Linked DNA regions of Cyanobium sp. PCC 7001. The protein of the gene in region 1 interacts with the protein of each later gene in a pairwise test. Links are inferred from orthologs where the notes say so. Each region holds a gene or a part of one and is shown in the gene's direction. Other genes may lie near its edges.

The links. The genes of interacting proteins can lie anywhere in the genome.
Region 2: the proteins of gyrA (region 1) and gyrB interact in binary tests that used the Escherichia coli proteins (3 or more experiments, as listed by UniProt). The link is inferred for Cyanobium sp. PCC 7001 from one-to-one orthologs.

Annotation. Positions count from the first base shown.
Region 1 is NZ_DS990556.1:1,158,380-1,166,142, reverse strand. What follows is about bases 1,196-4,412. They hold gyrA (DNA gyrase subunit A), read left to right. Parts: upstream 1,196-1,560; coding sequence 1,561-4,212; downstream 4,213-4,412. Other genes in these bases: crtL (lycopene beta cyclase), read left to right, coding at 4,209-4,412; CPCC7001_RS05675 (homocysteine biosynthesis protein), read right to left, coding at 1,196-1,454. Also shown: CPCC7001_RS05680 (CAAD domain-containing protein), read right to left, coding at 1-196; more of CPCC7001_RS05675, read right to left, coding at 285-1,195; more of crtL, read left to right, coding at 4,413-5,540; CPCC7001_RS05660 (glycoside hydrolase family 57 protein), read right to left, coding at 5,557-7,125; CPCC7001_RS05655 (NYN domain-containing protein), read left to right, coding at 7,193-7,763. UniProt on the Escherichia coli protein: A type II topoisomerase that negatively supercoils closed circular double-stranded (ds) DNA in an ATP-dependent manner to maintain chromosomes in an underwound state.
Region 2 is NZ_DS990556.1:2,096,685-2,100,959, forward strand. Bases 69-2,962 are described here. They hold gyrB (DNA topoisomerase (ATP-hydrolyzing) subunit B), read left to right. Parts: upstream 69-483; coding sequence 484-2,442; downstream 2,443-2,962. Other genes in these bases: miaA (tRNA (adenosine(37)-N6)-dimethylallyltransferase MiaA), read right to left, coding at 69-332; CPCC7001_RS10325 (hypothetical protein), read left to right, coding at 2,456-2,785; CPCC7001_RS10330 (glutathione peroxidase), read right to left, coding at 2,786-2,962. Outside these bases: more of miaA, read right to left, coding at 1-68; more of CPCC7001_RS10330, read right to left, coding at 2,963-3,256; mgtE (magnesium transporter), read left to right, coding at 3,342-4,275. UniProt on the Escherichia coli protein: DNA gyrase negatively supercoils closed circular double-stranded DNA in an ATP-dependent manner to maintain chromosomes in an underwound state.

The DNA of each region.
Region 1 (7,763 bases):
CCGCGGCGACGGGTTCCGGGGAGGGAGCTTCGGAGGACGGCTCCCCCGCAGAAGGCTGCTCAGGGGAGTTCTGCTCAGGGGGGCTCGCCATGGCCTCGACGGGCTCGGTGGCGCGCTCGGTGGCCAGCTCGCTGGCGGGCCGCTCCTGGGGCTGCTCCCCTGCCGGGGTGGCAGGGCTCTGGTTCTCGTCTGCCATGGCGATCAAGGGCGCGCTCCGGCGGAAATTCCTGGGCCGGAGCTTAAGCGGGGTTTCCGGATCGCCCTCCCACCCTCGCGGCCTGGCTTCAAGGATCGAGGGGCACCAGGCCTGGCCGCGAGCCCAGGGGCAGGGCCGGCAGCCGAAGGGGGAAGTCACCGCTCTGCAGCAGGCCGATCAGCCGATCGGTGATCGAGGCGGCCAGCCGCGGGCTGTGGGCGGGGGCACAGCGCAACCGCCGCCCCTGGAGCTCGAAGCTGCCCTGCTGCAGCTCCGCGTAGCTCACGCTGCCCAGGGCCGGTTTCACCCGGCGGGGAAGGGCCAGATCCAGCACCGGGGCCTGCAGGGCCTCGGGGCCGGCCGCGGCCCGGCGGGCGCTGGCCAGGTTGAGCAGGGGCACGGGCGCGGCGATCGCCACCAGCAGGCCACGGCCATGCCCTTCGAAGTGGCAGGAGCGCAGCCAGAGGGGGTCGAGGCCGTGAAGGTCCACCGCCACGGCCGCCACGGCGCCGGGGGTGCGGGCATGGCCGCTGCCCTGGCGGCGGGGTTGCGGCTGGTGGCCGCTGCCGCTGCCCAGCACCCAGCCGATCGCGCCGGCCACCAGCACGGGCGAACCGGGACCCAGCGCCTGCAGCCCTGGTGAGGTGAGGCCGATGCTGCCGGCGCCGCCGCAGCTGTAGAGCGCCGTGGTGAGGGGGCCCAGCAGGGGGCCGAGCGGGCTGTGGCACAGCCCGGTCTGGCTGCTCACGGCCACGATGCCGTTTTCGGCGATGGCCCGGTGCAGCAGCAGCCGCCCGGTGGCGATCCGCTCCAGGGTGAGTTCGGTGTGCAGCTCCCGCCGCGGATGCTGAAGCGTCGCCTCGCCAGCGGCGGCGAGGGGCACGGCCTCACCTTTCAGCAGCCGGTCCAGCACCGTGGCACCGCTGCTGCGGTCCGGGTCGGCCAGGCCGCCACCGATCGGCAGCACGAGCTCGCCGCTGCCGCCGCTGGCCAGGCCCTGCACGCCCCCCACCTGGACCCGCTGCAGCCGGATCGGCGGATCGCTGGGGCCCAGGGAGAGGTGGAGGCTGGCCTGGTCGGTGAACACGGCGTCGGCGGCCACCACCACATCGGTGCGGGCGAAGGCGGTGGCCAGGTCGTGGTCCTGCACCAGCTGCCGGAACGCTTCGGCCGAGCGCACCCGCAGCTCCCCCTGCTCCTGGCGCTGGCGCAGGCTCGCTTCGCTGCGCTCCTCAGCTCCCCGGGCTCGGCCGCTCATCCTGCGCTCATGGCGAGCTCATCCTCGGGCCCGGAAGCGGTGAACCCTGGCGGGAGTTCGGCGGGCAGAGCTGTCGATAGGATGGCTGTGTTGAAGGCAGTTCTGCATGGCGGATCCCACCGACCCCAACGGCGATTCGCGAATCATCCAGACCGATCTTCGCAACGAGATGTCGCGCTCCTATCTGGAGTATGCGATGAGCGTGATCGTGGGCCGGGCCCTGCCCGATGCCCGCGATGGCCTCAAGCCGGTGCACCGGCGCATCCTCTATGCCATGTATGAGCTGGGTCTCACCAGCGACAGGCCTTACCGCAAGTGTGCCCGTGTGGTGGGCGAGGTGCTGGGCAAATACCACCCCCACGGCGACACAGCGGTGTACGACGCCCTGGTTCGCATGGCACAGGACTTCAACATGCGCCTGCCGCTGGTGGACGGCCACGGCAATTTCGGCTCGGTGGATGGTGATCCGCCGGCCGCCATGCGGTACACCGAATCGCGGCTGCAGGCGCTCACCACCGATGCCCTGCTGGAGGACATCGAGGCCGAAACGGTGGACTTCGCCGACAACTTCGATGGGTCCCAGCAGGAACCCACCGTGATGCCGGCTCGGATTCCCCAGCTGCTGCTGAACGGCTCCACGGGAATTGCCGTGGGGATGGCCACCAACATCCCGCCCCACAACCTCACGGAACTGATCGATGGCCTGCTGGCGCTGATCGCCGACCCCGATGTGGAGGATCGGCAGCTGATGGCTATCATCCCGGGCCCCGATTTCCCCACCGGAGGCCAGATCCTCGGGCGCCGCGGCATCCGCGAGACCTACACCACCGGCCGTGGTTCGGTGACGATGCGGGGGGTGGCCTCGGTGGAGACGATCGAGGCGAAAGGGCGGCCGGATCGTGACGCCATCATCATCACCGAACTGCCGTTCCAGACCAACAAGGCCTCGCTGATCGAGCGGATCGCCGAGCTGGTGAACGACAAGAAACTCGACGGCATTTCCGACATCCGCGATGAGTCGGACCGCGATGGCATGCGCATTGTGATCGAGCTGCGCCGCGATGCCTATCCGCAGGTGGTGCTGAACAACCTGTTCAAACTCACCCCGCTGCAGAACAACTTCAGCGCCTACATGCTCGCCCTGGTGAAGGGGGAGCCGGTGCTGCTCACCCTCCGCAAGATGCTGGAGGTGTTCCTGGAATTCCGGGTCGAGACGATCGAACGTCGCACCCGGTTCCTGTTGCGCAAGGCGGAGGAACGCGACCACATCCTGCTGGGCCTGCTGATCGCGCTGGACAGCCTCGATGCGATCATCGCCCTGATCCGTGCCGCCGCCGACACGGCTTCCGCCCGCAGTGAACTGGTGGCTCAGTTCGGCCTCACCGAGATCCAGGCGGACGCGATCCTGCAGATGCAGCTTCGCCGGCTCACGGCCCTGGAGGCCGACAAGATCCGGCTCGAGCATGAGGATCTGCTCGCCAAGATCACCGACTACAAGGACATCCTGGCCCGGCGGGAACGGGTGTTCGGCATCATCACCGATGAGCTCGGCGCCATCCGCAACCGCTACCTCTCGCCGCGCCGCACCGAGATCCTCGACCTCGAGGGAGGCCTGGAGGACATCGACCTGATCGCCAATGAGCGGTCGGTGGTGCTGCTCACCGAAACCGGCTATCTCAAGCGGATGCCGGTGAGCGAGTTCGAGGCCACCAGCCGCGGCACCCGCGGCAAGGCCGGCACCCGCAGCCAGGGTGAGGAGGCCGTGAAGCTGTTCATCAGCTGCAACGACCACGACAACCTCCTGCTGTTCAGTGATCGGGGCGTCGTGTATGCCGTGCCGGCCTACCGGGTGCCGATCTGCAGCCGCGCGGCCAAGGGCACGCCGATCGTGCAGCTGCTGCCCATCCCCCGTGAGGAGCAGATCACGTCGCTGCTGGCCGTGAGCGCCTTCAGCGAGGAGGCGATGCTGGTGATGCTCACCAGTGGCGGCTACATCAAGCGCACCCGGCTTTCCGCCTTCAGCAACATCCGCTCCAACGGGCTGATCGCCATCTCCCTGGAAGACGGCGACGATCTGCGCTGGGTGCGTCTGGCCCTTCCCGGCGACAGCGTGCTGATCGGCTCGCTCAAGGGCATGACCATTCATTTCCGCCTCACCGACGAGGAACTGCGTCCCCTCGGCCGCACGGCCCGGGGCGTGCGCGCCATGAACCTGCGCGCGGGCGACCAGCTGGTGAGCATGGATGTGCTGTCCGCCGAACTGGCGGACCGGGTGGCCAGCTCCTCCGATTCGGCCGGGCTCGAGGAGTCGGAGCCGGAGGAGCTGGTGGCCGATGAGGTGGCGGCCGAGGAGGTGGCGGTCAGCGAGGGGCCCTGGGTGCTGGTGGCCAGCGCGGCCGGCCTGGGCAAGCGGGTGCCGGTGGATCAGTTCCGCCTGCAGAAGCGGGCCGGTATGGGGCTGCGGGCCATCAAGTTCCGCCGCGACGGCGACACCCTCGTGGGCCTCAAGGTGCTCGGCGCCGGGGAGGAGGTGCTGCTGGTGAGCGAGCGCGGGGTGATCGTGCGCACGGAGGCCGACGCCATTCCGCAGCAGTCGCGGGCGGCCACTGGCGTGCGCCTGCAGCGGCTCGATGCGGGCGATCGGCTGGTGGAGGTGGTGCTGGTGCCGCCGGCGGCCAGCGAGGACGAGTTGGACGCTGCGGTGGATGCCGAGCTGGACGCTGCGGTGGATGCCGAGGCCCAGGACCCAGCGGATTGACGCCACCGGAGAGCCGCAGCGACGTCGCCATCCCGGCCTCCCCCTGCAGCGATGTGCTGGTGATCGGGGCCGGGCCCGCCGGACTCTGCATCGCCGCGGCCCTGGCCGCCGAGGGACTGCAGGTGGCGGTGCTCAGCGACGCCGATCCTCAGGCTCCCTGGCCCAACACCTACGGCATCTGGGGCGAGGAGGTGGACAGCCTCGGCCTGGCCCATCTGCTGGGCCATCGCTGGAGCCACACCGTGAGTTATTTCGGCCCGGGCGAGGCCGACCCGGGCGGGCCCGGCAATCAGCCGGTTCTGCATGGCCGCGACTACGGACTGTTCGACAAGGTCCGGCTGCAGGCCCACTGGCTCGAGCAGGCCAGGCGGCTGGGAGTGCGCTGGCATCGGGGCGAGGCGGTGGGCCTGGCGTTCGAGGGCGAGCGCGGAGCCCAGGAACCCGCCGGAGTGAGTGTGGTGACCACGGCGGCCGGGGAGCGGCTGCGGGCCCGGCTGGTGCTCGATGCCAGCGGCCACCGGTCGGCCCTGGTGCAACGTCCCGATGAGGGGCCGGTGGCGGGGCAGGCGGCCTACGGCGTGGTGGGTCGCTTCACGGCCGCGCCGGTGGAGCCCGACCAGTTCGTGCTGATGGACTTCCGCTGCGATCACCTCAGCCCGGAACAGCGCTCCGAGCCGCCCTCCTTCCTCTATGCCATGGACCTGGGCGAGGGGCGCTACTTCGTGGAGGAGACCTCCCTGGCCCTGGCGCCGCCGTTGCCCTTCGACACCCTGCGCCAGCGGCTGGAGCTTCGCCTCGCCCATCGCGGTGTGGCGATCAGCGCCGTGGAGCACGAGGAGTTCTGCCTGTTTCCGATGAACCTGCCCCTGCCGGATCGTCAGCAGCCGCTGCTGGCCTTCGGGGGAGCGGCGGCGATGGTGCATCCCGCCAGCGGCTATCTGGTGGGGGCCCTGCTGCGCCGCGCCCCCGGCCTGGCCCGGGCCGTGGCGGCCGCCTGCGCCGATGGCCAGGCTTCGCCGGCCACGCTGGCGGCCGCGGGCTGGGCCGGCCTCTGGCCCCAGGAGCTGCGGCGCAAGCATGCCCTCTACCAGTTCGGCCTGGACAAGCTGATGCGCTTTCCGGAGGCCCGGCTGCGGGCCTTCTTCGCCACCTTCTTCGCGCTGCCGGAGCCGCAGTGGTCTGGCTTTCTCACCAACACCCTGAGCGTGCCCCAGCTGCTGGCGGCAATGCTGCGGCTGTTCGCCCTGGCCCCGTGGGAGGTGCGGCTGGGCCTGCTGGGCCTGCAGGGCCGGGAGGCGGCGCGGCTCGGGCGGCTGCTGCGCCCCTGAAGCTCAGCTGTGCGGTTCAGCTGAGCGGGGTCACCCAGTCGGCGGCGTTGAGCTCGGGCAGCAGGGCATCCTCCCGCTGCACGGCCCGGAGCCAGCCCGGGGGCAGCTCCGCGCCGGTTTCGATCGCATCCAGCAGGCGCCAGAACCGCTCCAGATGGCGCTCGATCCGCTCCCGGGCCAGCTCGGTGGTGGTGCCGGCCCGGAGGATGAAGCTCCAGTCGGAACTCTGGGCCAGCAGCAGCTCCCGGCCTGCCTGGGTGAGCATCTGCTGCTGCTCGGCGCTGCCCACCCCCCGGTTCACCCGGCGCACCATCGCCCGTGAGGCCCGCTGCCATTCGGCCACCACCCAGGCATTGCTGTCGTTGAGCCAGTAGTCGTGGTAGCCCCCCTGGCCCCAGCTGCTGGGGGACGGATGGCAGAGCTGGAGGGCCTGATCCCGGGCCAGCACCTCCCGCAGCGTCACCAGCTCCACGCCGGCGGCGGCGGCCCGGCGGAACAGGGCGGCGAGGAAGCGGGGCCCCTCGAACCACCAGTGGCCGAACAGCTCCGCATCGAACGGAGCCACCAGCAGGGGTGCCTGGGCCATGGAGCCGGCCAGGCCAGACAGTTCGAGCCGCCGACCGTCGAGATAGTCGGTGGCATGGTCGTCGATCCGCTGCTGGGCCAGGGCCGGGTCGTAGGGCTGCTTGCGATCGAGGGGGCAGCCACGCCCGCTCACCCGGTGCAGCTTCAGCCCCAGGGGGCGGCGGTCGCGGATGCCGGCCTCCCGCAGCTGCTCCTCCGGCAGATCCCAGCCCAGATCGCGGTGGAATTCCCGGTAGGCCCCATCGCCCGGGTAGCCCTCGCGGGCGCTCCACACGGGCAGGGTGGCGTTGCCGTCGCGGCCGAAGAAGGCCACGCCCGCGGGCGAGCAGATCGGGGCGAACACGCCGTAGCGGGGCCGGGGCTGGCCGTGCAGCAGGCCGTGACCATCCAGCACCGAATAGCGCAGCCCGGCGGCCACCAGCTGCTGATCGAGCCCCTCGTAGTAGGCGCACTCCGGCAGCCAGATGCCCAGCGGGGGCTCCCCCAGCAGGCGGCGGTGCTCGCGCACGGCGTTGAGCAGCTGGGCCCGCACGGCCTCGGGCACCTGGCGCAGCAGGGGGAGGTAGCCGTGGGTGGCCCCGCAGGTGATCAGATCCAGCACGCCCCCCTGCTGCAGGCGGCGGAAGCGGGGCACCAGCTGCCCGTCACACGCCTGCCACTGCTGTCGCACCTGCTCGAGCTGCTGGCGCAGGTCGGTGGCGGCCGCCTCGAAGCCCGGCGGAGCAAAGGCCAGCAACTCCAGCCGCGTGTCGAGCCAGGGCAGGAAGCGGGCGTTGAGCCCCGGGTCGGCCAGCAGGCTCAGCAGCGTGGGCGAGAGCCCCAGGGTGAGCCGGGGGTGCTGCTCGGGATCCGCCGCAGCCGTTTCGAGGGTGTCCAGCAACGGCAGGTAGCACTCCTGCAGGGCCTGGAAGTACCAGTCCTCCTCCAGCGAACCCGGCTCGCTGGAACGCACGTAGGGCAGATGGGCGTGCAGGACGAGGGCCAGTTGCCCGTTGGCCATGGCCTTGCCGCGGTGGGCGAACTGTAGATCCAGGTGCCGGAGCGAGACCCGGCCCTAGGGTTGGCCCATGGACCAAGGCGCCCAGCCCAGCCTCCCAGCCCGCTTCCAGCCCCGCCCGCGGCAGCTGGTGGTGGCCGTGGACGGCCACAGCATGTTCTATGCCCAGCAGAAGCTGGGCTGGTTCTTCGATCCCCGCCGCCTGCTGCGGCATGCCTCCTCCCAGCCGGGGCTGGAGCTGGCCGGAGCCTTCTGGTACGCGGGCCTGAAGGATCCCTCCGACCAGCGCCCGTTCCGGGACGCGCTCACCAGCCTGGGGTTCACGGTGCGGACGCGGCCCCTGCGGGAACTGGCGCCGCCGGCCTCGAACGGATCGACCCAGGCGGCGGACGGCGAGCACCGCCACCCCGAACCACCGCGTCCCACCGACCAGCGTCCCGCTGATCAGCGCCACTTCGTGCGGGCCAACCTGGATGTGGAGGTGGCGGTGGATCTGATGATGGTGGCCCCGCGCACCGACGAGGTGTGGCTGCTGAGCGGCAGCCGCGATCTTGACCGGCTGGTGGAGGTGCTGCGGGCCCAGGGGGTGCGGATCACGCTGATGACCACCGAGGGGATGGTGGCGCGGGAGCTGCGCAACG
Region 2 (4,275 bases), 940 kb from region 1 along the record:
CGGCCCGGGCGGGGCCGCTCCAGCTCGGCCTGGATCTGGGCCGCCGCCACGGCCCGGAACTCCTCCAGGTTGATCGGCTGGTCAGGATCCCGCAGGTCGAGCAGTTCATGGCGCACCTGGGCCTGTTCGGCCGGGGTGGGCTTGGCGGTGCCCACGTCCATGCCGCGATAGAGCTGGCGGGAGTCCACGTTCAGCACCGCCAGCTCGAGCGCCCGGGCCAGGCCGATCGCCAGCTCCGTCTTGCCGCTGGCGGTGGGCCCCAGCAGCACGATCACCAGGGGCGTCGGTGCAGGCGCAGGCGGTGGCGCGGGGGCAGGCGCGGGGGAGGCCATTCCCCCACCCTGGCAGCTGGCCGCCGCCCCGCCTGAAACCCCGGTGCCCGGTGGTAGATTGCCCGCTGGAGAAGGGGTTTCACCGCTTCTCGCCCCCTCTTGCCCAGGGCCAGTCGCCGCCTCTGCCCGACCCCTGGGAAGCCCCTCCCGCATGAGCGAAGCCACGAAAGTTCAGGCCGCGTACGGCGCCGAGCAGATCCAGGTGCTGGAAGGCCTGGAACCGGTGCGCAAGCGGCCCGGGATGTACATCGGCTCCACCGGCCCCCGGGGTCTGCACCACCTGGTGTACGAGGTGGTGGACAACGCGGTGGACGAGGCCCTGGCCGGCCACTGCGACCAGATCCTGGTGGTGCTCAACGAGGACGGCTCCTGTGCCGTTTCCGACAACGGCCGCGGCATCCCCACCGACATCCACCCCCGCACGGGCAAGAGCGCCCTGGAAACGGTGCTCACCGTGCTCCATGCCGGCGGCAAGTTCGGCTCCGGCGGCTACAAGGTGTCGGGCGGCCTCCACGGCGTGGGCGTGTCGGTGGTCAACGCCCTCTCCGAGTGGGTGCAGGTCACCGTGTACCGCCATGACCAGGTGCACACCCAACGCTTCGAGCGCGGCGCGGCGATCGGCAGCCTCGCCTCAGCCCCGGGGGAGAAGGGCCGCACCGGCACCACCGTGTGCTTCAAGCCCGACAGCGAGATCTTCACCGGCGGCATCAGCTTCGATTACGCCACCCTCTCCTCCCGTCTGCGCGAACTCGCCTACCTCAACGGCGGCGTGCGCATCGTGTTCCGCGATGAGCGGCAGAGTGCCCGCAACGCCGCCGGCGAACCCCACGAGGACATCTACTTCTACGAGGGCGGCATCAAGGAGTATGTCGCCTACATGAATGCGGAGAAGGATCCGCTTCATCCCGACATCATCTACGTGAACGCCGAGAAGGAGGGTGTTCAGGTGGAGGCCGCGCTGCAGTGGTGCGTGGACGCCTACTCCGACAGCATCCTCGGCTTCGCCAACAACATCCGCACCGTGGATGGCGGCACCCACATCGAGGGCCTCAAGACGGTGCTCACCCGCACCCTCAACGCCTTCGCCAAGAAGCGCGGCAAGCGCAAGGATGCCGATGCCAACCTGGCCGGCGAGAACATCCGCGAAGGCCTCACCGCCGTGCTGTCGGTGAAGGTGCCGGAGCCCGAGTTCGAGGGCCAGACCAAGACCAAACTCGGCAACACCGAGGTGCGCGGCATCGTGGACACCCTGGTGGGCGAAGCCCTCGGGGAATTCCTGGAATTCAACCCCTCGGTGATCGACCTGATCCTCGAGAAGGCCATCCAGGCCTTCAATGCCGCCGAGGCCGCCCGCCGGGCCCGGGAGCTGGTGCGCCGCAAGAGCGTGCTCGAGAGCTCCACCCTGCCCGGCAAGCTGGCCGACTGCTCCTCCCGCGACCCCTCCGAATCGGAGATCTACATCGTGGAGGGCGATTCCGCCGGAGGCTCCGCCAAACAGGGCCGTGACCGGCGCTTCCAGGCCATCCTGCCCCTACGCGGCAAGATCCTCAACATCGAGAAGACCGACGACGCCAAGATCTACAAGAACACGGAGATCCAGGCCCTGATCACTGCCCTGGGCCTGGGCATCAAGGGCGAAGACTTCGACGAGAAGAATCTCCGCTACCACCGCATCGTGATCATGACCGACGCCGATGTGGACGGTGCCCACATCCGCACCCTGATCCTCACTTTCTTCTTCCGCTATCAGAAGGCGCTGGTGGAAGGCGGCTACATCTACATCGCCTGCCCGCCGCTCTACAAAGTTGAACGGGGCAAGAACCACACCTATTGCTACAACGAAGGCGACCTCAAGAAGACCATCGAGAGCTTCGGCGAGAAGGCCAACTACACCATCCAGCGGTTCAAGGGTCTGGGCGAAATGATGCCCCAGCAGCTGTGGGAAACCACCATGGATCCGGCCACCCGGATGATGAAACGGGTGGAGATCGAGGATGCCCTCGAGGCCGATCGCATCTTCACGATCCTGATGGGCGACAAGGTGGCCCCCCGCCGCGAGTTCATCGAGACCCACAGCGCCGAGCTCGACCTTGCCCAGCTCGACATCTGAGATGGGTTCCTCGATGGGTTCCTCCCCACCCCTGCTCGCGGCCTGGCGCTGGATCGCCCTGCTGGGTTTCGCCCTGGTGGCACCGGCCGCCCTGCCGGCTGGTGGGGCCGAGTGGCGCGCTCCGGAACTGCGCCGGCGCCAGAGCAGCCGCGAACCGCTGCTGAGCCCGGTGCCCCAGGTGCTGCGCTGTGCGCCTGAGCACCAGGCGCCGGTGATCAGCGAAGCCTCCGCCGGCGAGCCCCTGCGGGTGCTGCGGGCCTGGGTGCAGCCCGGCGGTGAGCGCTGGCTGCAGGTGCAGCTGGAGGGCCCGGCCGGCAGCCGCCGCGGCTGGCTGGCCGGCTGATCAGGCCGCCAGGGCCGCCTCGATCGCCCCGGTGATCTCCGCGGATTCGGGCTCCACGCCGCTCTTGAAGCGGGCCAGCACCGTGCCGTCCTTGCCCACCAGGAACTTCTCGAAGTTCCAGGCCACCGGCCCGGCCGGGTCCGCCTGGGTGAGGGTGGTGTAGGGCGCCTCGGCCATCGCCACCTTGTCGAACAGGGTGAAATCGGCGCCGTAGGTGGTGGAGCAGAACTGCTGGATCTCCGGCAGGGTGCCGGGTTCCTGGGCGCCGAAGTCGTTGCAGGGGAAGCCGAGCACGGCCAGGCCCTTGGGCCCGTAGGTGTCCTGCAGCTTCTGGAGGCCGGCGTACTGGCGGGTGAAGCCGCAGCGGCTGGCCACGTTCACGATCAGCAGCACCTGGCCGTTCCACTCGCCCAGCCGGCGCTCGCCGCCTTCGGCATCACGCACCACTACATCGCTCACGTTCACGGTCATGGAGTTGCACGTCGGGCCGGCGGACGCTAGCGGCTGCGCGATGGCCCCCGGCCCATAAACTCCAGCAGCGGGTGCCACTGAGCCGATGAGCGAGGCGAACGCCCCGAACCACGAGACCGCCGCGGGCAGCCGCGTGGTGCTGGCCGAGGTGGTGTCGCGCCAGCTCGCGACCCTGCTGGAGGCCGGCAATTACGACGGCGCCAAGCTGCTGCTCCAGCCGGTGCAGGAGGTGGACATCGCCGAGGCGATCGGCACCCTGCCCCGCACCCTCCAGGCCTTGGCCTTCCGCCTGCTGCCCAAGGACGAGGCGATCGAGGTGTACGAGTACCTCGACGGCACCGTGCAGCAGAGCCTGCTCGATCGGCTCCGCTCGGGCGAGGTGCTGGAGCTGGTGGAGCGGATGTCGCCCGACGATCGGGTGCGGCTGTTCGATGAGCTGCCCGCCAAGGTGGTGCGGCGCCTGCTGGCCGAGCTGAGCCCGGCGGAGCGGCGGGTCACCGCCCAGCTGCTCGGCTACGAGCCCGAAACGGCGGGCCGGCTGATGACCACCGAGTTCATCGACCTCAAGGAATTCCACAGCGCCGCCCAGGCCCTGGAACTGGTGCGGCGGCGGGCCCGCGACACCGAGACCGTCTACTCCCTCTACGTGACCGATGGCTCCCGCCATCTCACCGGCATCCTGTCGCTGCGGGATCTGGTGGTGGCCGATCCCAAGGACCGCATCGGTGATGTGATGACGCGGGAGGTGGTGAGCGTGTCCACCGAGACCGACCAGGAGGAGGTGGCGCGGGCGATCCAGCGCTACGACTTCCTGGCCGTGCCGGTGGTGGACCGGGAGGAGCGGCTGGTGGGGATCGTCACGGTTGACGACGTGATCGACGTGATCGAGCAGGAGGCCACCCGCGACCTCTACGCCGCCGGCGCCGTGCAGGCCGGCGACGAGGACGACTACTTCCAGAGCAACCTGTTCACCGTGGCCCGTCGCCGGGTGGTGTGGCTGGCCGTGCTCGTGGTGGCCA